DNA from 2 places in the Propionivibrio pelophilus DSM 12018 genome. Region 1 is predicted to be linked to the other one. Evidence: predicted binding sites of a transcription regulator. Region 1 holds the regulator's gene; the other holds the start of a gene.
The links. The regulator LexA, encoded in region 1, represses DNA repair genes until DNA is damaged. The targets are predictions, from matches to a motif close to ACTGTATNTANATACAGT.

Region 1 (11,657 bases):
TGAGCACGGAGCACCCCTTGGTCTCGATCTCTTCCGAATCGATATAGTGGACCTTGACCTTGCTGTGCGAATAGATCCCGGCGTGAACCAGCGCCTCCGTAAGAGATTTGTACGACTCAGTCAGGTCGACATATTTGCCGACAAAGGCAACATTGACCTTGTGCTCGGGATTCTCCATGGCGTGTACGATACTTTTCCAGACAGACAGGTCCGCCGCGCGCGCCAGGATATTCAGCTTGTGACAAACGATCTCGTCGAGCATCTGGTCATGCAACATCGACGGGATCTTGTATATCGAGTCGGCGTCCAGACACTCGATCACGGCTTCACGCTGCACATTGCAGAAAAGCCCGATCTTCGCTTTTTCGTCCTCTGGAATCGGGCGATCCGCACGGCACAAAAGAACGTCCGGCTGGATGCCTATCTCCCGCAATTCCTTGACAGAATGTTGCGTTGGCTTGGTTTTAAGCTCTCCGGCCGTCGGAATATAGGGCAACAACGTCAGGTGAATATAACAGGCGTTACCCCGGCCTTCCTGGAGGCCCATCTGGCGGATCGCTTCGAGGAAAGGAAGCGACTCAATGTCGCCGACAGTACCACCAACCTCGACGATCGCGACCTCCGCGCCTTCGGCGCCTCGACGAATATGCGCCTTGATCTCGTCAGTGATATGCGGGATCACCTGCACCGTCTTGCCGAGATACTCCCCGCGTCGCTCTTTCTTGATTACGGTTTCGTAAATCTGGCCGGTGGTGAAATTATTGCGCTTTCCCATTTTTGCACTGGTAAAGCGTTCGTAATGTCCAAGATCGAGATCGGTCTCGGCGCCATCTTCGGTAACGAAGACCTCTCCATGCTGGAACGGACTCATCGTTCCAGGATCAACGTTGATATAGGGATCGAGCTTTAAATGGGTGATCTTGATACCGCGGGATTCCAGGATCGCCCCCAGAGAGGCAGCAGCAATGCCCTTGCCCAACGAGGACACCACACCGCCTGTGACAAAAACGTATTTGGTCATGAGAAAGATATGCAGCGGGAAATTAGAATTGTAGCCGAAAACGCTCGACGACGATAAGCTTGGACAATTCAGCACTTAATCGCAAAATGAGCGATCGGCTAACCATGACCAGACAATCACTGGCGCTATTTTCGATGAACACGAGCCGCCCCCAAGATAGAATCATTCCTTTTCTCCGGCAGCTGTAGCCAACAAGTCATGAGCCGTATCACTCATTCCATGACCCACACCCGCATCAAACCCGCCTTTTCGCCCCTGTCCTGCTGGACGATTGGGGTTGCCGCCACGTTCATTCTGCTTGCCGCAGGATGTGACAAGAAAGTCACGCCCTCCCCGACAACAGAACCGCTGGTAATGAATGAGAATTTTCCGATTGCCGAACCCGCCTTGTCTAACGCGGTCATTCGCGGCGATTTCAAGGAAATACAGCGAATTGTTGCTGCCGGTGTAAACATCAACAGCAAAGACGCGCTCGATCGAACCCCTCTTCATCTCGCCGCGTTTTACGGACGCACAAAAACCATCGAATTTCTTATTTCAAACGGTGCAGAAATCGATGCAAGAGACCACATCGGGATGACCCCGCTACATGCCTCAGTCATTTCCGGGGGGCGGCAGAGCGTGCAATTGCTTCTGGGAAAAAAAGCGGATATCCATGCCCAAACAGAAACCGGCCAGACTGCACTCCACCTTTCAGCCGCAACCGGACAACCCCGACTGACAAGATTCCTGATCGAGCAAGGGTCCAACCCTAGTCAAAAAGATGTCGACGGAAAAACCCCTCTGCATTACGCTAAGAAAAACTACCACCCCCAGACGACTTCGGTACTAGAGCAGATGACGCCCAGAAAAGTCTCTCCGCCTTAAGACTTCTGGACTCGACGGCCCGTTAGTTATATTCCTTCGCTGCAGCGGATCAGCCCTACGACCACGCCCTCGATTTCGAGCGGCTGCTTACTGACATCAATTATGATCGGCGGAAAATCCGGATTTTCAGCGACCAGTTCGACATAACTCCCATGGCTCCGAAAACGTTTGACCGTAACTTCGTCATCCATCCGGGCGACGACCACCTGCCCGTTTCGCGCCTCACAGCAACGATGTACGGCTACCAGGTCACCGTCGAAAATACCCGCGTTCATCATTGACAGTCCCCGCACTCGAAGCAGGAAATCTGCTTTAGGACTGAACAAGGTGGAATCGAGCGCATAACGCGCCTGAACATTTTCCAGAGCAAAAATCGGACTACCTGCTGCAACGTTGCCGATCAACGGAAGTCCGAGTTGCTCGACCAATCGAATACCACGGGCGGCCCCTGGCTCAAGTATGATCACGCCTTTTTTTGCCAAAGCTTTGAGATGCTCCTCTGCAGCGTTATTGGATGAAAATCCAAACGCATTTGCAATTTCTGCCCTGGTCGGGGGCGCACCCAGTACTTCTATTGAATTCTGTATGAACTCGAGAATTTCCTGTTGCCGCGATGTAATCTTTGCCATCTGTGTCTCCGGGAACCTATCGCTTTATTAGCGCGGGCGCACTACCACTGTATATAAATACAGTAAAAAAATAATACCAGATCGCCCAGCGAATACGCCCGGAGATTTCCACCGAGGCCTTTTCTATTCACCAATCGTGAAGGAGCACCTTTTCCGCCCAGAAAATCGCTGAAATAGTCTTCGCGTCAGTAATCGCCCCAGAACGAACTGCCTCGATAGCATCATTCAAACGCATGCTGAATACGTCGAGATGCTCGCCATGATCGAGTTGCTGCCCCCCCTGAAGAATCAAATCACGCGCCAGGAATACCTCGATTCGTTCATTTGAATAGCCGACACAGGGATGCAGAACCCCCAAATACCGCCAACTGCGTGCGACAAAACCAGTCTCTTCTAGGAGTTCTCGCCGTCCAGTCTCTTCGATGGACTCGCCAGGATCAATCTTCCCGGCAGGAAATTCGATGAATACCTCCCCAACCGGATAACGGAACTGGCGTTCGAAAATCAATTCTCCGTTGTCGAGTACAGGGATCACCACGACGGCACCTTGATGTCGAATATATTCGCGTGTTGAAACACCACCACTCGGCAAGCGCACCTGATCGAGTCTTACATCAAGAAGCTTCCCGCGGAACACCTCGGCGCTTTCCATTGCTGTCTCACGTAGATGCAAATCGGATTCCTGATCGAATTTCATCTGGCTGCCCCAAAATAAAAAGCGCCCCGATCTAGCGGGGCGCTGGTAGAAAACAAGTGGCAAAGATTATCTGAAGAACGAAATAGAGTTGTTCAGACTCGTCGCACAGAGCATCATCAACGCGTTCGGCGCGATTCCAATCAGAGCAACCGCAAGACCGTTAGCCGACATTAACAGCTTTACCTCGGCCGGTGCCCTGATCGGCGTGTTATCTGCGGGCGGATCGAAATACATGACCTTTACGATACGAAGATAGTAATACGCTCCGACAAGCGAGAAAAATACCGCAGCTAGCGCCAGCCACAGGTGGCCAGCAGCCACGACGGCCTGCAACACCGAGAATTTTGCGAAAAAACCGACAAAGAACGGGATCCCGGCCATAGAAAACATCATCATCATCATGATGGCCGCATACCACGAATTGCGCTTGTTCAGCCCGGCAAAATCGCTGATTTCCTGAGCTTCGAACCCTGCACGTGAGAGAAGGAGAATAGTCCCGAATGCCCCAAGGCTGGAAAGCACATAGGTCACAACATAAAACATCGACGAACTGTATGCATTGACGATATACCGAACATCCCCTCCGATGACCCCTGTAGCCATTCCGAGCAACATGAAGCCCATGTGAGAGATAGCGGAATAAGCCAGCATACGCTTGATGTTCGTTTGTGCAACAGCGGCAAAGTTTCCGACTGCCATCGACAGTACGGAAAGAACAAGCAGCATCAACTGCCAATCATGCGATGCAACAATAAGCCCATTTACCAGCGTGCGAATCACAACAGCAAAAGCAGCCAATTTAGGCGCGGTGGCTATGAACAGAGTGACTGCCGTAGGGGCTCCGTGATAAACGTCAGGAATCCACATGTGGAATGGCACGACCCCTAGTTTGAAAGCAATACCTGAAACAAGGAATACAAGCCCAAACGCGAGAATGATCCCGTTCCCCTGCCCCGCGAGCAAACCGGCCGAAAGCGCAGAAATTTCGAGCGTCCCCGTTGCGCCGTAAACCATCGACATGCCATAAAGCAGGAGACCGGACGCCAAAGCACCCAGAACGAAATACTTCATCGAGGCTTCAGTTGCCTGAATCGAATCTCGATTCATCGCAACCATCGCGTACAGGGACAATGACAACAGTTCGATACCGATATAAATAGCAAGGAAATGGTTAGCAGACACCATAACCATCATCCCTACGGTAGCAAACAGGCTCAACACGTAGAATTCACCCTTGGACATATGCGGGCGATCCAGAACGTATGTCCGCGAATAGAAATGACCGGCCAACACGCTCAGATAAATCATGAGTTTCAGCGTTCCGCTCATTGCATCGCTGACAAACATGTTGCTGAAGGTGTATGAAATCTGCCCTGTATTCACAGCCACGGTGACAGCAGCGGCGCCCACAAGCGACAACTGGGTCAGGGCGTATACGATCGTTCTCTTCTTATCCTTCACGAAGAGGTCGACAATCAAAATCAGACAGGCCATAGCCAGCATGAAAATTTCAGCGCTGGCAATGCGCAGGTCGGGCAACACAAATTGCATTTCGGCAAGCGTCATAGCGAATACCAATTATTGGATCTTGCTTACGGAGACATGATGCAACAATTCATTTACCGAACTGTGCATAACATCCGTGAATGGTTTTGGATAAAGGCCCATACCAAGCGCCCCGAGGGCTAGCAAGGAAAGAACCAAAAACTCGCGCAAAGTAATATCGGTCAATTCAGCAACATGGTGGTTGCCAACTACCCCAAAAACCACGCGCTTGTACATCCAAAGCGTATAAGCCGCCCCGAGGATCATCGTAGAGGCTGCAGCGAACGCAATCCAGAAATTGAACTTGACCGCTGCCAAGATAACCATGAATTCGCCGACGAAGCCGGAGGTCGCGGGCAGACCTGCATTGGCCATGGCAAAAAGCAGGAAGAAGGCAGCAAACTTCGGCATCGTATTTACCACACCACCGTAGTCGGCAATCATTCGAGAATGTACCCGATCGTACATAACGCCGATACAGTAAAACATCGCTCCGGCAACAAAGCCATGTGACACCATCTGTACAAGCGCACCTTCCACACCCAATGGACTGAAAATAAAGAAGCCGAGTGTGACAAAGCCCATGTGCGCGATCGACGAATAGGCTACGAGCTTTTTCATGTCGACCTGAACCAGCGCAACAAAGCCAATATAAACCACAGCAATCAAGGACAACGCGACAATCAACCCCGAGAACTCATGCGACGCATCGGGCGCGATGGGTAACGAGAAGCGGAGGAATCCATACGCCCCCAGTTTCAACGCGATAGCCGCCAAGACGATGGAACCTCCCGTCGGCGCCTCAACGTGAGCGTCGGGCAACCACGTATGAACCGGCCACATCGGGACTTTGACCGCAAACGCCGCCAGGAACGCGAGGAAAATCCACTTTTGCTCGCCCAAAGACAAAGGCAGTTGGTGCCAATCCTGAATCGCGAAGCTTCCTGAATTGAGGAAAAGATAAATCAGTGCGACAAGAAACAGCAGCGACCCCATCAGGGTGAAAAGGAAAAACTTGAACGCAGCGTAGACCCTGCGGGGCCCACCCCAAACTCCGATAATGATGTAGAGCGGAATCAACGATGCTTCAAAAAAGACATAGAACAACATCGCATCAAGCGATGAGAAGATCCCATTGAGCAGGCCGGACATGATCAGAAAACCCGCATTGTATTGAGAGACCTTGCTCTCAATGACTTTCCAACCAGCCAGGATGACAATAATTGTGATGAAACTGTTCAAAATCACGAAAAGCATCGATATGCCATCAACGCCCAAGTGATAGTTGATATTGAAACGACTTATCCAAGGAGACAATTCGACGAACTGCATCGCCGGTGTCGCTATATCGAATCCGGAATACAGAGGCAAGGTGACGATAAAACCGGCGGCGGCTCCAAGTAAGGCGAGCATGCGCGCAAACGGCGCATTCCTGTCCGACCCTGTCAATAAGATGACAAGCCCAGAGCAAATCGGCACCCAGATGGCTAACGAAAGAAGCGGAAATCCTGACATATTGTTCCCAGTCGTTATTCAGTTCAGGCGCGCAACAGCCAGAAAGAAAGGAGCGCGCAAACCCCAAAAATCATCGTGAAGGCATAGTGGTAAATGTGGCCGGTCTGGAACAAGCGCAGAAGCGTCGAAATCAAACCGACAACGCGTACCGCCCCGCCGACGACAAGGCCGTCGATGAAACCAGCGTCGCCCCCCTTCCACAACCCCTGACCGAGGAGACGAGCGCCGCGGGCAAGAACCACCTCGTTGAACTTATCAAAGTAGTACTTGTTCTCCAGCACGGTATAAAGCGGGCCACTCGCCGACTTGATGGCCGCAGGAATTTCAGGCTTCTTGAGGTAGAAATACCAGGCCGAAACGACCCCAGCGACTGCCAACCAGAATACTGGAGTACTAACAGCATGTGTAGCCATGGCGAATGCGCCATGAAAATGGTGCTCCAATTCCATCATCCCCGGGTGTGCTTGCTGGTTGATGAAAATCACCCCTTTAAAGAAGTCACCAAACAGCATGGAGTCGATGGCAACGTAACCAATAAAGACGGAAGGAATCGCCAACAGTACCAACGGCAACGTCACTACCCATGGAGTTTCGTGCGGCTTCTGCCCTGGTGCGAGTCCGTGGTGATGATCAGGCGCAACCTCCTCGTCGTCGTGGTCGCCATCGTGTGCGTCATTACCGTGATCCGCGTGAGCTACGTGCGCCACTCCGAACCGCTCTTCACCGTGGAATACGAGAAAATACATGCGGAAAGAATAGAAAGCGGTAATGAAGACACCCGCCATAACGGAAAAATAGGCAAATCCAGCACCGGGAATATGTGAGAGTTTCACCGCTTCAATAATGGAATCCTTCGAGTAAAAACCAGCGAAGAAAGGCGTACCAATAAGCGCCAGGGATCCAATTAACGAAGTCAGCCAAGTAACGGGCATGTACTTGCGCAAACCACCCATGTTGCGGATATCTTGATCATGGTGCATACCAATGATCACGGACCCCGCAGCTAGGAAGAGCAGCGCTTTGAAGAAGGCGTGGGTCATCAGGTGGAAAATCGCTGCAGGGTAAGCAGAAGCACCGAGCGCAACAGTCATATAACCAAGCTGGGACAGCGTCGAATACGCCACGACCCGTTTGATGTCGTTCTGGATAATACCGAGAAAACCCATAAACAGAGCCGTTATCGACCCAATCACGATGACAAACGACAGTGCGGCATCAGAAAGTTCGAAGAGCGGGGACATCCTGGAAACCATGAATATCCCGGCAGTAACCATCGTCGCAGCGTGGATGAGCGCCGAAATTGGAGTCGGGCCTTCCATGGAGTCGGGCAGCCAGACATGAAGCGGAACCTGAGCCGATTTTCCCATAGCGCCAATGAACAACAGGATGCAGGCGGCGCTAAGCAATGACACAGTACCCCACTCCACGCCAGGTACCAGCGTAATGGTCGCATCCGACACCGCCTTCGCCCCGGAGAAAACTTCCTGGTAATCCAGCGTTCCGAAATGGGACAAGATCAATCCGATGCCGAGGATAAAGCCGAAGTCACCGACCCGGTTGACCAGGAACGCCTTCATGTTTGCATAAATTGCCGTCGGGCGCGTGTACCAAAAGCCGATAAGCAAATATGAAACAAGTCCGACAGCCTCCCAGCCGAAGAACAACTGCATGAAGTTGTTGCTCATGACAAGCATCAACATAGAGAAAGTGAACAACGAGATATAGCTGAAAAAGCGGCTATATCCAGGGTCGTCATGCATATACCCGATGGTGTAAATATGAACCATCAACGACACAAACGTCACCACCAACATCATCGTGACAGTCAATGAATCTATCAGGAATCCGACCTGAAACTTGTAATCTCCAGCTGCAAGCCACTGATAAACCGGACCATTGAATGTATTGCCCGCGGACACATCCTTGAAAATATAGACCGACGCTAGAAACGCGACTGCCACGCCGACAATCGTGACCGTATGAGCCATCCAACGGGGAATCAAGCGACAGAAGAGGCCGGCGACGATCGCGCCAAAAAGTGGGGCCAGCGGGACGAGAAGATAGATTTTTTGCATATCCATTTTCAGCCCTTCAGGCTGTCCAGATCATCCACATGGATGGTCTTGAGGTTGCGGAACAGCACGACAAGAATCGCCAAGCCAATTGCCGATTCAGCCGCAGCCACTGTCAATATGAAAAAGACGAATACCTGCCCGGCAAGATCCTGCAAGTAATGTGAGAAAGCAATGAAGTTGATGTTGACCGAAAGCAGCATCAATTCAATGGACATCAGGATAATGATCAGATTTTTCCGGTTGAGAAAAATACCGATGATGCTGATCGCGAAAAGAACAGCACCTAATATCAAAAAATGGGACAGTGTTAACAAGTTGCCTCCCTAATCGATCTCTGTACGCAGCAGCCGCACTGCGAACACAAAATTCTCGTCATTTCGGAAAAACACGGAAGATCGCCTCTGCTTGATAGCTCAATCATTCTTTTCTGCCGGCATCTTCAATACGCGAACCCTGTCCTTCGCCTTGACGAACACCTGCTGCGACGGACTGACCGATTTACTCTTGCGTTTTCCTCGCAGCGTGAGTGCCGTGGCCGCGACAATACCCACCAGCAAGACGACCGAGGCCAACTCAAACGGATAGACATACTCCGTAAAGAGAAGCCGACCAATTGCCTGAACGTTACTGAATCCTGCCTCAACCTGGGGAACATCACTCTCAAGGACTCCCGAGTACATCCCACCCAAAACCAGGCCCATCTCCGCCACAATCAATAGGGCAACAATCGCACCGAGCGGCAGATAGCTCCAGAAGCCTTCGCGCAGCCGGTCAAGGTTGATATCAAGCAACATTACAACAAACAAGAACAACACCATGACGGCGCCGACGTAAACCAGGATCAGCGAGATCGCCAGGAATTCCGCCTGAAGAAGAATCCAGATTCCGCTGGCGCTGAAAAACGCCAAAACGAGGTGAAGCGCTGCGTGCACCGGATTACGGAGCGTAACAACACGCAAGGCTGCAAACACCAAAATGGTGGAAAGAAAATAGAAGACGAACGTTCTGAATTCCATCGTGTCAGCGCCTATGTGTTAACGGTATTTCGAGTCAAGTTCGCGATCAGCGGCAATCTGTGCCTCATAGCGATCGCCGTTGGCCAACAACATGGGCTTGGTGTAATACAGGTCGCTCTGTTTTTCCCCGTGGTACTCGAAGACGCGAGTCTCGACGATAGCGTCAACCGGACAGGCTTCCTCACAGAACCCACAGAATATGCATTTATTCAGATCGATGTCGTAGCGTGTCGTGCGCCGGGAGCCATCTTCCCGCTGCGCGGACTCGATCGTGATTGCCATTGCTGGGCAAACTGCCTCACAAAGCTTGCAAGCGATGCAACGCTCCTCGCCATTCGGATAACGCCGCAAGGCATGCAACCCCCGGAACCGGAAGCTCTGCGGTGTTTTTTCCTCTGGATATTGCACGGTAATTGTTCGGGCAAACACATGACGCCCAGTCACCGCCAAGCCTTTCAGCAACTCCTTGAGCAAAAGGCTGTTAAGAATTTCTTTCATTGATCCCATGAACTGCCTCTCACTTCCAGATGTTCCAGGGCGACAACATCCAGCAAGCCACAATTGCCAGCCAAATCAGACAAACGGGGATAAGAATTTTCCATCCAAGCCGCATGACCTGATCGTAACGATAGCGGGGGAACGTTGCACGAACCCAGAAGAAAAGTGTCAACACCGCGAAAATCTTCCCGAATAACCAGAGAATGCTGTCTGGCAGGAAACTCACCGGCGACAACCACCCCCCCAGGAAGATAAGACTGACCAAGGTGCAGCCCATCAGCATCGCGGAATACTCAGCCAACTGAAACACTGCAAAACTCATTCCCGAGTACTCAACGTGATAACCCACGATTTCGGATTCACCCTCAGCGAGATCGAACGGCGCCCGGTTGCATTCCGCGAATATCGAAATGATGTAGACGACGAACATCGGGAGCAGTGATAACCAGTTCCAAGACAGGAACGTCAGCCCCATATCGGCAAAGCGCCCCTGGCCCTGAACCTTGACGATATCCACCAGATTAAGGCTATTGGATACCATCAGAACGACGACCAACGACAATCCCATGGCGACTTCGTAAGAAATCATCTGTGCCGCGGAACGCATCGACCCGAGAAAGGCATATTTTGAGTTCGGCGACCAACCCGCCAGAATGATCCCATAGACCCCGATCGATGTAACCGCCAGGATGAAGAGCAGACTGGCATTGATATTGGCCAGAACGAGAAATTCGTTGAACGGGATGACCGCCCACGCGACAAGCGCAGGAGCAAACGCGAACAGTGGCGCCAGAAGGAAAACGGCCTTGTCGGCGTTAGCGGGGATGACGACCTCTTTCAGAAGGATCTTCAAGCCGTCAGCCAACGGCTGTATAAGCCCCCATGGACCAACCCGGTTTGGACCGACGCGAACCTGAATCGCGCCGATTATCTTGCGCTCCGCATAGGTTGCATACGCCACGCACAAAAGCAGCGGAGCCACGATCAGCATCACTTTGATGACGGTCCAGACCAGTGTAATCAGGTCAGGCCAGATATCCCCGAAAGTAGCCTGGCCCAGTTGCATCAGCCAATCAAAGTGCGGAATCAAGAATCCTGGCAACAGTTGATGCAGCGTCTCCAGCATCATGCGCGCTCCACGCTAATCGAACCAAACATTTCACCAAGGACCGCAGTCGATGCATGCGCCGCCGCGACCTGTACACATGATGGAGGAACTGCGTCATCGACGACAGCGGTCAGCACGACACTGCCGCCCCCTTGAACGACACGTACATTTTCATTTGCAGATAACCCGAGTTCCTTTAGCGTTACGGTATTGAAGCGTGCTTCTGGGCAGGAGGCATCGCTGGTTTTCTGCAACGACGCAGCATTCCGAACAAGCGCATCCGCAAAATAAATCGGAACGTCGGCAATCCGCTGAAGTGCCTTAGAGTCGGCGGACAATGCGGCAATCTCGTATTGCACGCCATTATCGAGCCCCTCGACGAACACTGCTCCTGCGGGAATCATCTCGTCCCGGACCTGCTCGCTCGACTCGTATTCAAAGCCCGGCAGAGAAAGCAAATTGCCCAGCACACGCAGGATCTTCCAGGCAGGACGACATTCACCAGCGGGCCGACATACGCCGCTAACGCTCTGCGCACGCCCTTCCGCATTCACATAGGTACCTGATGTCTCGGTAAATGGCGCCACAGGCAGGAGAACATCAGCATATTCATGGGCAAAATCACTCTTGAATGTTGAAAGAGCGATCACCAAATCCGCTTGCTTTAAGGCTCCAACAGCCAACTG
Region 2 (11,657 bases), on a different contig from region 1:
GTGGCTTTGCCGGAACGGAGTTGTTGATCCCGATCGGCGCGGCGATGGTCGTCTTCCCGATCTTCTTCGCCTTGCTCGAAAACGATTTGCGTCGCGTGCTGGCCTACAGCCTGAACAATCAACTGGGCTTCATGGTCGTGGGCATCGGCATCGGCACGGAAATGTCCCTGAACGGGGCCGCGGCGCATGCGTTTACCCATGTCCTGTACAAGTCGCTGCTGTTCATGTCGATGGGGGCCGTGCTGTATCGCGCGGGAACCGTCAAGGCTTCCGAACTCGGCGGACTCTGGAAGTCGATGCCGCTGACCACCGTGTTCTGCATCGTTGGCGTCGCGTCGATCGCCGGGATGCCTTTCTTCAGCGGCTTCGTCAGCAAATCGATGATCGTTTCTGCGGCAGCGCAAGGCGGCTACATGCTCGCCTGGTCAGCCTTGATGTTCGCCGCGGCATGCATGTTCCTGCCGGACCTCAAGATTCCCTTCTTCGCGTTTTTCGGCCGGGATTCCGGCAAACGCTGCCAGGAGGCGCCGCTCAACATGCTGGTGGCGATGGCCATCGCCGCGGCTTTCTGTGTCGGCATCGGGCTGATGCCGGGGCGCTTGTACGCCCTGCTTCCCTATCCGGTCGCGTATGCGCCGTATTCCGTCTCCCACGTTCTGGCCCAGCTGCAATTGCTGCTGTTTGCCGGCCTGGTTTTCGCGGTCGTCGTGCGCTGGCGGCTTCTGCCGCTGGCGGTGCCGGGAATCAACCTCGACGTCGACTGGCTGTGGCGGAGGCCGGGAACCCTGGTGATCAAGGTAGTCGCGCGAATCCTCGAGATCGGCGGTGACTGCCTGAGTGCCTTGCTGTCGTTCAAGCTCTCGTCGCTTTCCGGAATGATCGAGAGACATCGTCTTCCTGACGGTTTGCTGTTGCGTTCCTGGCCCACGGGCAGCATGTCGCTGTGGGTCATGTTGATGCTTTTTGCGTACCTGCTGCTCTATTACCTCGGCGGGTGACCGGGGCAGGCTAACGCATACCGCGAGTGTGTCCGCACGCCGCCGGGGCCGGTGTTTCCCCGTGATAGAATCTTCACCCTTTCTCCCTCTTTTCACTGCCTCCCTTTGATGGGACCCTGCCATGTTTTCCGGAATCATTGCCGCCGTCGGGCGGATCACTCAACTGGCCCCGCGTAACGACGGGACACCAACGGTTCGCCTGACCGTCGATGCAGGCCGACTCGATCTTGGCGATGTCGCCATTGGCGATTCGATCGCCTGTAACGGTGTCTGTCTGACCGTGGTCGAAAAGACCTCCGGCGGGTTTTGCGTCGATGTCTCGCCCGAAACGTTGTCGTGTACGGTCGGGTTGAACGCCCCCGGAGCGATCAACCTGGAAAAGGCCCTGCGACTTGCCGACCGGCTGGGCGGGCATCTGGTTTCCGGGCACGTCGATGGCGTGGGCGAGGTCGTGTGTTTCGACCCGGTGGGCGACAACCGCCTGCTCGTCATTCGCGCTCCTGAAGCGTTGTCGCGGTACATCGCGCGGAAAGGATCGATCACGGTCAACGGTGTCAGCCTGACGACCAATTCCGTCGAAGGCGCCGAGTTCTCGATCAACCTGATTCCACATACGCTGGAAGCAACCACGTTGGGTGGGTTGCAGACGGGAGCTCCGGTCAATCTGGAAATCGACCTGATTGCCCGCTACGTCGAACGTATGCTCAATCCCGAAGCGGAGGGTGTGTAATGTGTCCTGCAGAAATGTCGTCGTCGATCGCGTCGGTCGAGGAGATTGTCGCCGAGCTCCGCGCGGGGCGCATGGTCATCCTGGTTGACGAAGAAGATCGGGAGAACGAGGGGGATCTGGTGCTCGCTGCGGAGCACGTGACCCCGGAGGCGATCAATTTCATGGCCAAACACGGTCGTGGCCTGATCTGCCTGACGATCACCGAGGCGCGTGCCAAGCAGATCGGCCTGACGCCGATGGCGAGGGACAACAAGAGCCCCTACAGCACGGCGTTTACGGTGTCCATCGAGGCGGCCGAAGGCGTGACGACCGGAATTTCGGCACAAGACCGTGCGCGGACGGTGCAGGCGGCGGTAGCGCGCAATGCGAAGCCCGAAGACATCGTCCAGCCCGGACACATCTTCCCGATTACCGCGCGTCCGGGTGGCGTTCTGGTTCGCGCCGGACATACCGAGGCTGGGTGCGACCTGGCGCAATTGGCCGGCCTCGAACCGTCGTCGGTGATCTGCGAAATCCTGAAAGACGACGGATCGATGGCGCGCCTGCCCGATCTGATCGAATTCGCGCAAGAGCACGGGCTGAAGATCGGTACGATTGCCGATCTCATCCATTATCGCAGCCGGCACGAAGCGCTGGTCGAGCGCAGCTATTCGAAGCCGATCGCGTCGGTGCATGGCGAATTCATGCTGCATGCGTTCACCGATCTCACCACCAACGAGGTGCATCTGGCGTTGGCGCGTGGCGAGATCAGCCCCGAGCGCGAAGCGCTGGTGCGCGTGCACGAACCGTTGTCGGTCCTCGACTTCCTCGATTCCGGCAACGGGCGGCACAGCTTTTCCCTGGAAGAGGCGATGCAGGCGTTGGCCAAGGCCGATTCGGGCGTCATCGTCCTGCTGCATCGGCCGGAAACGGGTCAAGACATTCTGTCGGTGCTCAAGGAGCAAGCAAATACGCAACGTCCCGCGGCAAAGTGGGATCCGCGTATCTACGGCATTGGCGCCCAGATCCTGCGCGATCTCGGCGTGCGCAAAATGAAACTGTTGGCCAGCCCGCGGCGCATGCCGAGCGTGGCTGGCTTCAATCTTGAGGTCACCGGCTATGTCGCTTCGGCGGGCGAGCGTGGCTGACTTCCGCTGACCTTGATGACAGGAAAGAACACCATGCCTCGTTTTGAACGTATCCATGAATATGAGTCCGATCTCGACGGTGCCGGATTGTCGGTCGGGATCGTGATGAGCCGCTTCAACCAGGATATCTGCGAGGGGTTGCTGTCCGCCTGCGTCGCGGAGCTTGCGCGCCTTGGCGTCAGCGAAGGCGATGTCGAGATCGCCACGGTTCCGGGCGCGCTGGAGATCCCGCTGGTTCTGCAGAACCTGGCGCAGAGCGACCGGTTCGACGCCTTGATTGCCCTGGGTGCGGTCATTCGCGGTGAAACCTACCATTTTGAAGTGGTTTCCAACGATTCGTGTCGCGCGGTAATGGATGTCCAGCTTGATACCGGCGTCCCGATCGCCAACGGCATCCTGACCTGCGAGGATGACGATCAGGCGCTTGCGCGCATGCAGCAGAAGGGCTCTGACTGCGCCCAGGCTGCCGTCGAGATGGCCAATCTGCTGAGAGTAATCGGGGAGCGTCCGCAATGACCAAGCAACCGGAAAAGGCAGCCGCGAGCGCGGTGAAGAAGCCGATCAAGTCGCCGCGCCGGCGTGCGCGCGAGTTCGCGATGCAGAGCTTGTACCAGTGGCGCGTCGGCGGGCATGATGCGGCAGCGATCGAAGCGCATCTCATGGATGGCGAGGGCTTCGACAAGGCCGATCGCGAGTTCTTCCTCCAGGTCTTCCGCGGGGTCATGGCCCAGGAGGCAGCATTGCAGGAACACCTGCAGGCTCATCTTGACCGTCCTTTTCGCGAGTTGTCGCCGATCGAGGCGAGCGTGCTGCTGGCTGGGGCCTACGAATTGATCAATTGTCCGGAGACGCCGTACCGGGTGATCATCAACGAAGCCATCGAACTGGCGAAGGGCTTCGGCGGGGCGGACGGGCACAAATACGTCAATGGCGTGCTCGACAAGTTGGCAGGGAAACTGCGTTCGGTCGAGGTCGAGGCCCGGCGTCCCCGGCGGTGATTTGCCGCCAGTCGTCGTAGTTGGCGCATGCCTTCCGAATTCGCACTGATCGACCGCCATTTCGCGCGCGCCACCCCGCAGGCGGTGCTCGGGCCCGGCGACGACTGCGCCTTGCTGGCCCCGTCGCCGGGAATGGAACTGGCGATAACCACCGACATGCTGGTTTCGGGTACGCATTTTTTTGCGGAGACCGATCCGCGGCAGTTGGGCTGGAAGACTCTTGCCGTCAATGTATCGGATCTTGCGGCTATGGGGGCGATGCCCCGTTGGGCGCTGCTTGCCGGTAGTCTGCCCGCTGCCGACGAAGCCTGGATTGCCGCCTTTGCGGACGGCTTTTTCGACTGCGCGCGACGTTACGGCGTCGATCTTGTCGGCGGCGACACGACGCGCGGACCGCTTTGCCTTTGCGTGACTGCAATCGGTGAGGTGCCCTCCGGCGAGGCCTTGCGCCGCGATCTCGCCCGCCCCGGCGACGACATCTGGGTTTCCGGTCGGCCCGGGATGGCGGCACTGGGGTTGGCGCATCTGCAGCAACGGACGATGCTGTCCGGCGAATTGGCGGAGACCTGTATCAACCTCCTGCAACAGCCGCTGCCGCGCGTCGAGTTGGGCCTGGCGTTACGACAGAGTGGGCTCGCGCAGGCAGCGATCGATGTCTCCGACGGGCTGCTGGCGGATCTGGGGCATATCGTCGAACGCTCGGCCGTCGACGCGAACGTCTATGTTGCGCAACTGCCCGGATTGCCGGAGGGGGTCGATACCCTCCTGGCGCGCCAGTGCCAGTTGGCGGGGGGCGATGACTACGAGTTGGTGTTCACCGCCGGCGCCGACAAGCGCGAAGCCCTGCACGAACTGGCGGAGGAAATCGGGCTGCCGCTGTGGCGCATCGGCACGATTGGTGCGGCAACGGGCAGAGGCGAGGTCCGCCTGTTGGACGAAGCAGGCAGGACGGTCCGGGTCGGCAAGATGGGCTTCGATCATTTCGGGGCCGATGAAGCCGCGTAGCGCCCCCTCGTTGCGATTTCTCTTCTCGCATCCGGCTCACCTGATTGCCTGCGGATTCGGCAGCGGCCTGTCGCCTGTTGCGCCCGGTACGGTCGGGACTCTTTTCGCTTGGCTCTCGTTTCCGCTTTTGCGAGCCATGCTGGGTGGCGTCGAGTTGCTCGGCTTCCTCCTCGCGTGTTTCTTTCTCGGGGTTCTGGTGGTTCAGCGTACCGGTGAAGACCTCGGTGTGGTGGATCATGGCAGCATCGTCTGGGACGAGATTGTCCCCTTCTGGCTGGTGCTTTTCTTCTGTCCCGCCGGGTGGCTCTGGCAGGTGGCGGCATTTGGCGGCTTCCGGTTCTTCGATATCTTCAAGCCGCAGCCGGCACGCTATTTCGACGAGCACGTCAAGACCGGATTCGGCGTGATGATGGACGATCTGTGCGCCGCTGGTTATACGGTTCTCGTGTTGCTTTCCGGACAGTTTCTGCTGGCGAGGTTCCTTGCATGACGGATGTCGATCAAAAATCGCTGGAAGCGCTTGCCGCACAGCTTGGCGAGCGCCTGCTGGCGAGCGGCGAAAAACTCTCTACGGCCGAATCATGTACCGGGGGGTGGGTCGCCCAGTGCATGACTGCGATCGCGGGTAGTTCGGACTGGTTCGATCGCGGCTTCGTCACCTATTCCAACGACTCCAAGACGGAAATGCTCGGGGTTCCGGGCGTGGTGTTGGCGGAGCACGGTGCGGTAAGCGAACCCGTGGCGGTGGCGATGGCACAGGGTGCGTTGATTCGCAGTCGTGCCCAGTGGTCGCTTGCCATTACCGGTGTCGCCGGGCCAACAGGTGGTTCCGTGGCGAAGCCGGTCGGGACCGTGTGCTTTTCCTGGGCGGGTTCCGACGGACGCATGGCAACCGAAACGTGCCATTTCAAGGGAAATCGGGAAGCGGTACGGGCTCAGTCGGTACGGTACGCGCTGACCGGCCTTCTCGCTCGCCTCCGTGAGGATGGCTGGGCTAACCGGCTTGCCTGAGACGTTCACTGTCAGATAGAACTACTGTATATAATTACAGTATTTGGTGCCGTCCTGTCACTGTTCGCGGCGACCGAAAATGAGATAATCCCACGCAATTTCATAAGGAAGCGCAATGGACGACAACAAGGCAAAGGCACTGGCCGCCGCATTGGCCCAGATCGAGAAGCAGTTCGGCAAGGGCTCGATCATGAAAATGGGCGAGGGCAGCGTCGAAAAGGATTTGCAGGTGGTGTCTACCGGATCACTCGGACTCGATATCGCCCTCGGGGTCGGCGGGCTGCCGCGCGGCCGGGTTGTCGAGATCTACGGGCCTGAGTCGTCCGGCAAGACCACGCTCACACTTCAGGTGGTGGCCGAAATGCAGAAGCTTGGCGGTACCGCGGCGTTCATCGATGCGGAACACGCGCTTGATCCGTCCTACGCCCAGAAGCTTGGCGTCAAACTCGATGATCTGCTCATCTCCCAACCCGATACCGGTGAGCAGGCGCTGGAAATCGCCGATATGCTGGTACGTTCAGGCAGCGTTGATGTGGTGGTGATCGACTCGGTTGCAGCGCTGGTGCCTCGGGCGGAAATCGAAGGGGAGATGGGCGATTCGTTGCCAGGGCTGCATGCCCGCCTGATGAGTCAGGCGCTGCGCAAGCTTACGGGGAACATCAACCGGACCAATACGCTGGTCATCTTCATCAACCAGATCCGGATGAAGATCGGCGTCATGTTCGGCAGTCCGGAAACGACGACCGGCGGCAACGCACTGAAGTTCTATGCTTCCGTTCGTCTGGATATTCGCCGTATCGGCGGAATCAAGAAGAGCGACGAAGTGATCGGTAACGAAACCAAGGTAAAGGTCGTCAAAAACAAGGTTTCGCCGCCGTTCCGCGAGGCGATCTTCGACATTCTCTATGGGGAAGGCATCTCGCGCGAAGGGGAAATCATCGAGTTGGGCGTGGCGCACAAGCTCGTAGAGAAATCCGGCTCTTGGTATGCCTACAACGGCGAGAAGATCGGACAGGGCAAGGACAACGCACGGGAATTTCTGCGCGCCAATCCCGATATCGCCGCAGAGATCGAGGCGAAGATACGACTGGCTGTGAACGTTCCCTCGCCGCGCGCGACGGCGGCTGCCGATTAAGTAGAAATGAGCGGCACGTTGCGCGAGCGCGCCTTACGACTGCTCGCCCGGCGTGAATACGCACGCGCCGAGTTGGCCCGTAAGCTTGCTCCGCACGCGGAGTCGTCCGAGGTGCTCGATGCCCTTCTTGACGATCTCGAGTGCCGCCGTTTGCTCTCCGACGAGCGATACGCGGAAATGCGGGTGAATGTGCGCAGTGCGCGTTATGGCAATGCCAGGCTGATTCAGGAACTGCGCGCAACGGGAGTCGATGCCGGCGCCGTTGATCAGGCCCTGGCGGCGTTGGACGACGAGTTTTCGCGAGCACGGCAAGTCTGGCAGCGTAAATTCGGCGCGGACATGCCTCCCGTTGATGCGTCCGAACGCGCGCGCCAGGCTAATTTCATGGTGCGCCGCGGATTCTCCGGGGATATCATTCGCCGTTTGTTGCGTGGTGATTACGAAGGCGATCAATAAGAGATGTCCGAAAACAATCTGATGTCCGAAAACAACTTGGGCGAAAGCAGCAAGCTATCCACGCGTAACCTCAAGAAACGCTACAAGAAGCGGACCGTCGTCGAGGATGTCTCGCTCGAAGTGCGTAGCGGTGAGGTCGTCGGATTGCTGGGGCCGAATGGTGCGGGGAAAACGACCTGTTTCTACATGGTGGTTGGTCTCGTGGCCTGCGATGGAGGCGATGTTTATCTGAATGATAGAAAGATTACCCACTTGCCCATCCACCAGCGTGCCAAGCTCGGGGTGTCCTATCTTCCCCAGGAAGCCTCGGTGTTCCGCAAGCTGACGGTCGTCGAGAACATCAAGGCGGTGCTTGAACTACGCAAGCTGCCACGTGAAGAAGTCGAACATCGCGCCGAGCAGTTGCTGGAAGAGCTTCATATCAGCCATATCCGCAACAGCTCGGCGGCCTCGCTGTCCGGCGGCGAGCGGCGGCGGGTGGAAATCGCGCGGGCGTTGTCTACCGATCCGCGCTTCATTCTGCTCGACGAGCCGTTTGCCGGGGTCGACCCGATCGCCGTGTTGGATATCCAGAAAATCATCCGCTTCCTCAAGGAACGCAACATCGGCGTGCTGATCACCGACCATAACGTGCGCGAGACGCTTGGGATTTGCGATCACGCCTATATCCTCAACGAGGGCGGGGTGCTGGCGGCTGGCCGGCCAGATGAAATCATTTATAATGAAAACGTACGTAAGGTCTATCTTGGCGAGAATTTCCGCCTGTGATCTCGCCTCTGATACCGGCTCGACCGTTTCGTCAAAAAATTGTCTGTAATAGCGGTGTGCCGAGCATGCAGTTTCTTGCCGCCCTGTTCCCAACATGAAGCCATCTCTCCAGCTCAAGCTAACGCAGCACCTGGCGCTGACGCCGCAACTCCAGCAATCGATCAAGTTGCTGCAGCTGTCGACGCTTGAGCTTGAACAGGAACTCGAGAAGTATCTGCAGGAAAATCCCCTACTCGAGCGCGAGGACGAAAACTATTCCGCGGCTCCCCCGGAGTCCGGTCAAGATGCTGCAAGCGAGGACAGGAAGGCTGAAGAACCGGAAACGCCGAGCATGCCCGATTCGAAAGATGAGGATAGCTGGCTTGGTGATGCGGCGGAAGGAAATTACGCCAGCACGTCGGGATCTTTCGATGACGACGACGGTGACTATCAGGACGTTCAGGCCGCGACCACTTCCCTGCGTGAGCACCTCTCCTGGCAACTGGGCCTGATGAACTTGCCTGCGCGCGACCGCACGCTTGTTCAATGCCTGATCGACGCGCTGGACGATGATGGCTATCTGACCCAGTCGCTGGACGAATTGGTTGAAGCTCTGCCACCTGAGCTCGAGATCGAGCCGGAAGAGTTGCAGATTGCGTTGAAACACCTCCAGAACTTCGACCCGACGGGCGTAGGCGCGAGAAGTGCGCAAGAATGCCTGGTGCTGCAACTGAATGCGCTCCCCGTGGACGAGACGCAGCGCTTGGCTCTGGCAATCGTACGCAATCATCTCGACCTCCTTGCCGGACGGGATTTCGCCCGGCTCAGGAAGCTCACGGAGTGCGATGATGACCAGCTGCGTGAAGCGCAGTTCCTGATACGCAGCCTCAATCCTCGTCCCGGGGCTAGCTACGCCGCGCCCGATGCGCGCTATATCACCCCGGATGTGGTCGTGCGCAAGGTTCGTGGCCAATGGACGGTCAACATCAATTCGGATGCCTATCCGCGCTTGCGCATCAACAGCCTGTATGCCCAGATCCTCTCGCGGCAGCGTGGCTCGGGGTTGTCGGGGCAATTACAGGAGGCCCGCTGGCTGATCAAGAATGTTCAGCAGCGCTTTGACACGATTCTGCGCGTGGCGCAGTCCATCGTCGACCGTCAGCGCCAGTTTTTCGATCATGGCGAAGTTGCCATGCGGCCGCTGGTGCTCAGGGAAATCGCCGAGACACTCGGTTTGCACGAGTCGACGGTATCCCGGGTGACAACGCAAAAATACATGGCGACGCCGCGTGGCATCTTCGAACTGAAGTATTTCTTCGGCAGTCATGTGGCGACGGAAGCGGGGGGGGCGTGCTCGGCGACGGCCATTCGCGCACTGATAAAGCAACTGGTCGGTGCGGAAGATGCAAAAAAGCCGCTTTCGGACAGCCAGATCGCCGACCTTCTCGGGCAGCAGGGGATTGTTGTTGCCCGGCGGACGATCGCCAAATACAGGGAATCGCTGAATATTCCCCCCGTTAAACTGCGCAAGACGATCTAGCGAGGCCGCTGTTCTGTGTCTGACGATGACATGCTACCCTTACCCCTGTCTCTCTCGCGCAAATTGGCGAGAGGGGTTTAGAAAGTCGCTCTGGCGGCTATCCTCTTGAAAGGAGCTACACCATGAACCTGCAAATCAGTGGACACCATCTCGAAATTACCCCGGCGTTGCGTGACTACGTTACCGGCAAGCTCGAGCGGGTTACACGTCATTTCGATCATGTTATCGATGTGAGCGTGATCTTGTCGGTGGAAAAGCTGAAGCAGAAAGCCGAGGTTACGGTGCATCTGGCCGGCAAGGACATCTACGTCGAGTCGATCGATGAGGATCTTTACGCTGCCATTGACATTCTGGCCGACAAGCTGGACCGTCAGGTTCAGAAGTATAAGCAGAAGTTGCAGGACCATCATCGTGGCGAGAAGTTGAGCCAGCAAAGCGTCGTCGAATAACGTTACCCTTGTCAGGCGGATTTGGTCGTTGAGGCGGCCAAATCCGCCTTTTATTGTTTTCCCCTAGCCCTTCCGTTTTTTCTCGGGCGCGTCGACAGCATTACCATGAGCCAGATCAGCCAGTTACTTCCCCTCGAAAACATCGTTCTGGATTTGGAGGCGAGCAGCAAGAAGCGTGTTTTCGAACACGCGGGGCTTGTTTTTGAAAATAATCAGGGTATTGCCCGCAGCGCGGTGTTCGATAGCCTCTTTTCGCGCGAGAAACTCGGGTCGACTGGCCTCGGGCGGGGCATCGCTATTCCGCATGGACGTATCAAGGGCCTGAAGGAAGCCTGTGGGGCGTTTATTCGGCTGGTCTCGCCGATCCCCTTCGACTCGCCGGACGGTGAGCCTGTTTCGTTGTTGTTTGTGTTGCTCGTTCCCGAACAAGCAACCGAGCAGCATCTGCAGATCCTTTCCGAGCTGGCCGAGCGCTTTTCCGATCGTTCCTGCCGAGAAGCCTTGTCCTCGGCCGCGGATGCGGAAGCGGTACGGCAGACATTCGCTACCTGAAGGTGCCAAGAATGCTATCCATCCGCAAATTGAGCATTACCCAGCTTTATCAGGATCACCTGGAAAAACTGAAACTGACCTGGGTCGCCGCCGTGGGGGTCGAGCGCCATGTCGAGCTCAAGGACATGGAAACCTATGGGCCGGACGTTGTCGGCCACCTCAATCTGATTTATAGCCACCGCGTGCAGGTTATCGGCAAAGCCGAGCAGAACTGGGCAGGGCGTGCCGGCATGGATCGCTGGCACCGGCAGATCGACGATTTGATGGCGTGTGAACCGCCGGCCTTGATCATCGCTGACGATCTCGAGCCGATGCCAGGTTTGCCTGAGATCTGCGAAAAAACCGGGACGCCTTTGTTCAAGAGCCCGAAGGCCTGCTCCGCGGTCATCGATCTGCTGCATATCTACCTGGCCCGTCGATTTGCCGATACCGTTTCTGCGCACGGCGTGTTCATGGATGTTTTCGGGATGGGGGTGCTGATTACCGGCGAGTCCGGAATCGGAAAGAGTGAATTGGCCCTGGAGCTGGTTTCGCGTGGACACGGCCTCGTTGCCGACGATGTTGTTGAACTTGCGCGCACGGCTCCGACAACGATCGAAGGTCGCTGCCCCGGAATGCTCAAGGACTATCTGGAAGTGCGTGGCCTCGGCTTGCTCAACATCCGCACGATCTTCGGGGAAACCGCAGCCCGGCGCAAAATGAAGCTCAAACTGATCGTGCATTTGCAGAGAAACGTACCGGGCGAGGACTTCCCGAGATTGCCGCTTGATTCCCAGTCGCAGGAAATTTTGGGTATTCCGGTTCGCAAGGTGTGCTTCCATGTTGCACCTGGACGAAATCTGGCCGTTCTTCTGGAGGCGGCTGTGCGCAATTGCATCCTGCAACTGCGCGGTATCGATAGCATGAGCG

Region 2: recA (recombinase RecA) is a predicted target of LexA. The motif match lies at 5,893-5,910, and genes of this name have one in related genera.

Annotation. Positions count from the first base shown of each region.
Region 1 is NZ_JCANUT010000007.1:10,778-22,434, forward strand. Features, by position in the region: gene pyrG (CTP synthase) at 1-1,021, opposite strand, end outside; gene BO74_RS05340 (ankyrin repeat domain-containing protein) at 1,220-1,888, shown strand; gene lexA (transcriptional repressor LexA) at 1,915-2,517, opposite strand; gene BO74_RS05350 (NUDIX domain-containing protein) at 2,645-3,214, opposite strand; gene nuoN (NADH-quinone oxidoreductase subunit NuoN) at 3,281-4,765, opposite strand; gene BO74_RS05360 (NADH-quinone oxidoreductase subunit M) at 4,793-6,274, opposite strand; gene nuoL (NADH-quinone oxidoreductase subunit L) at 6,298-8,355, opposite strand; gene nuoK (NADH-quinone oxidoreductase subunit NuoK) at 8,358-8,663, opposite strand; gene BO74_RS05375 (NADH-quinone oxidoreductase subunit J) at 8,763-9,365, opposite strand; gene nuoI (NADH-quinone oxidoreductase subunit NuoI) at 9,384-9,872, opposite strand; gene nuoH (NADH-quinone oxidoreductase subunit NuoH) at 9,883-10,929, opposite strand; gene nuoG (NADH-quinone oxidoreductase subunit NuoG) at 10,989-11,657, opposite strand, start outside.
Region 2 is NZ_JCANUT010000022.1:32,279-43,935, reverse strand. Features, by position in the region: gene BO74_RS10940 (Na(+)/H(+) antiporter subunit D) at 1-998, shown strand, start outside; gene BO74_RS10935 (riboflavin synthase) at 1,120-1,728, shown strand; gene ribBA (bifunctional 3,4-dihydroxy-2-butanone-4-phosphate synthase/GTP cyclohydrolase II) at 1,728-2,855, shown strand; gene ribH (6,7-dimethyl-8-ribityllumazine synthase) at 2,889-3,371, shown strand; gene nusB (transcription antitermination factor NusB) at 3,368-3,853, shown strand; gene thiL (thiamine-phosphate kinase) at 3,881-4,858, shown strand; gene BO74_RS10910 (phosphatidylglycerophosphatase A family protein) at 4,845-5,348, shown strand; gene BO74_RS10905 (CinA family protein) at 5,345-5,869, shown strand; gene recA (recombinase RecA) at 5,985-7,004, shown strand; gene recX (recombination regulator RecX) at 7,011-7,460, shown strand; gene lptB (LPS export ABC transporter ATP-binding protein) at 7,482-8,228, shown strand; gene BO74_RS10885 (RNA polymerase factor sigma-54) at 8,323-9,747, shown strand; gene hpf (ribosome hibernation-promoting factor, HPF/YfiA family) at 9,870-10,196, shown strand; gene ptsN (PTS IIA-like nitrogen regulatory protein PtsN) at 10,302-10,748, shown strand; gene hprK (HPr(Ser) kinase/phosphatase) at 10,769-11,657, shown strand, end outside.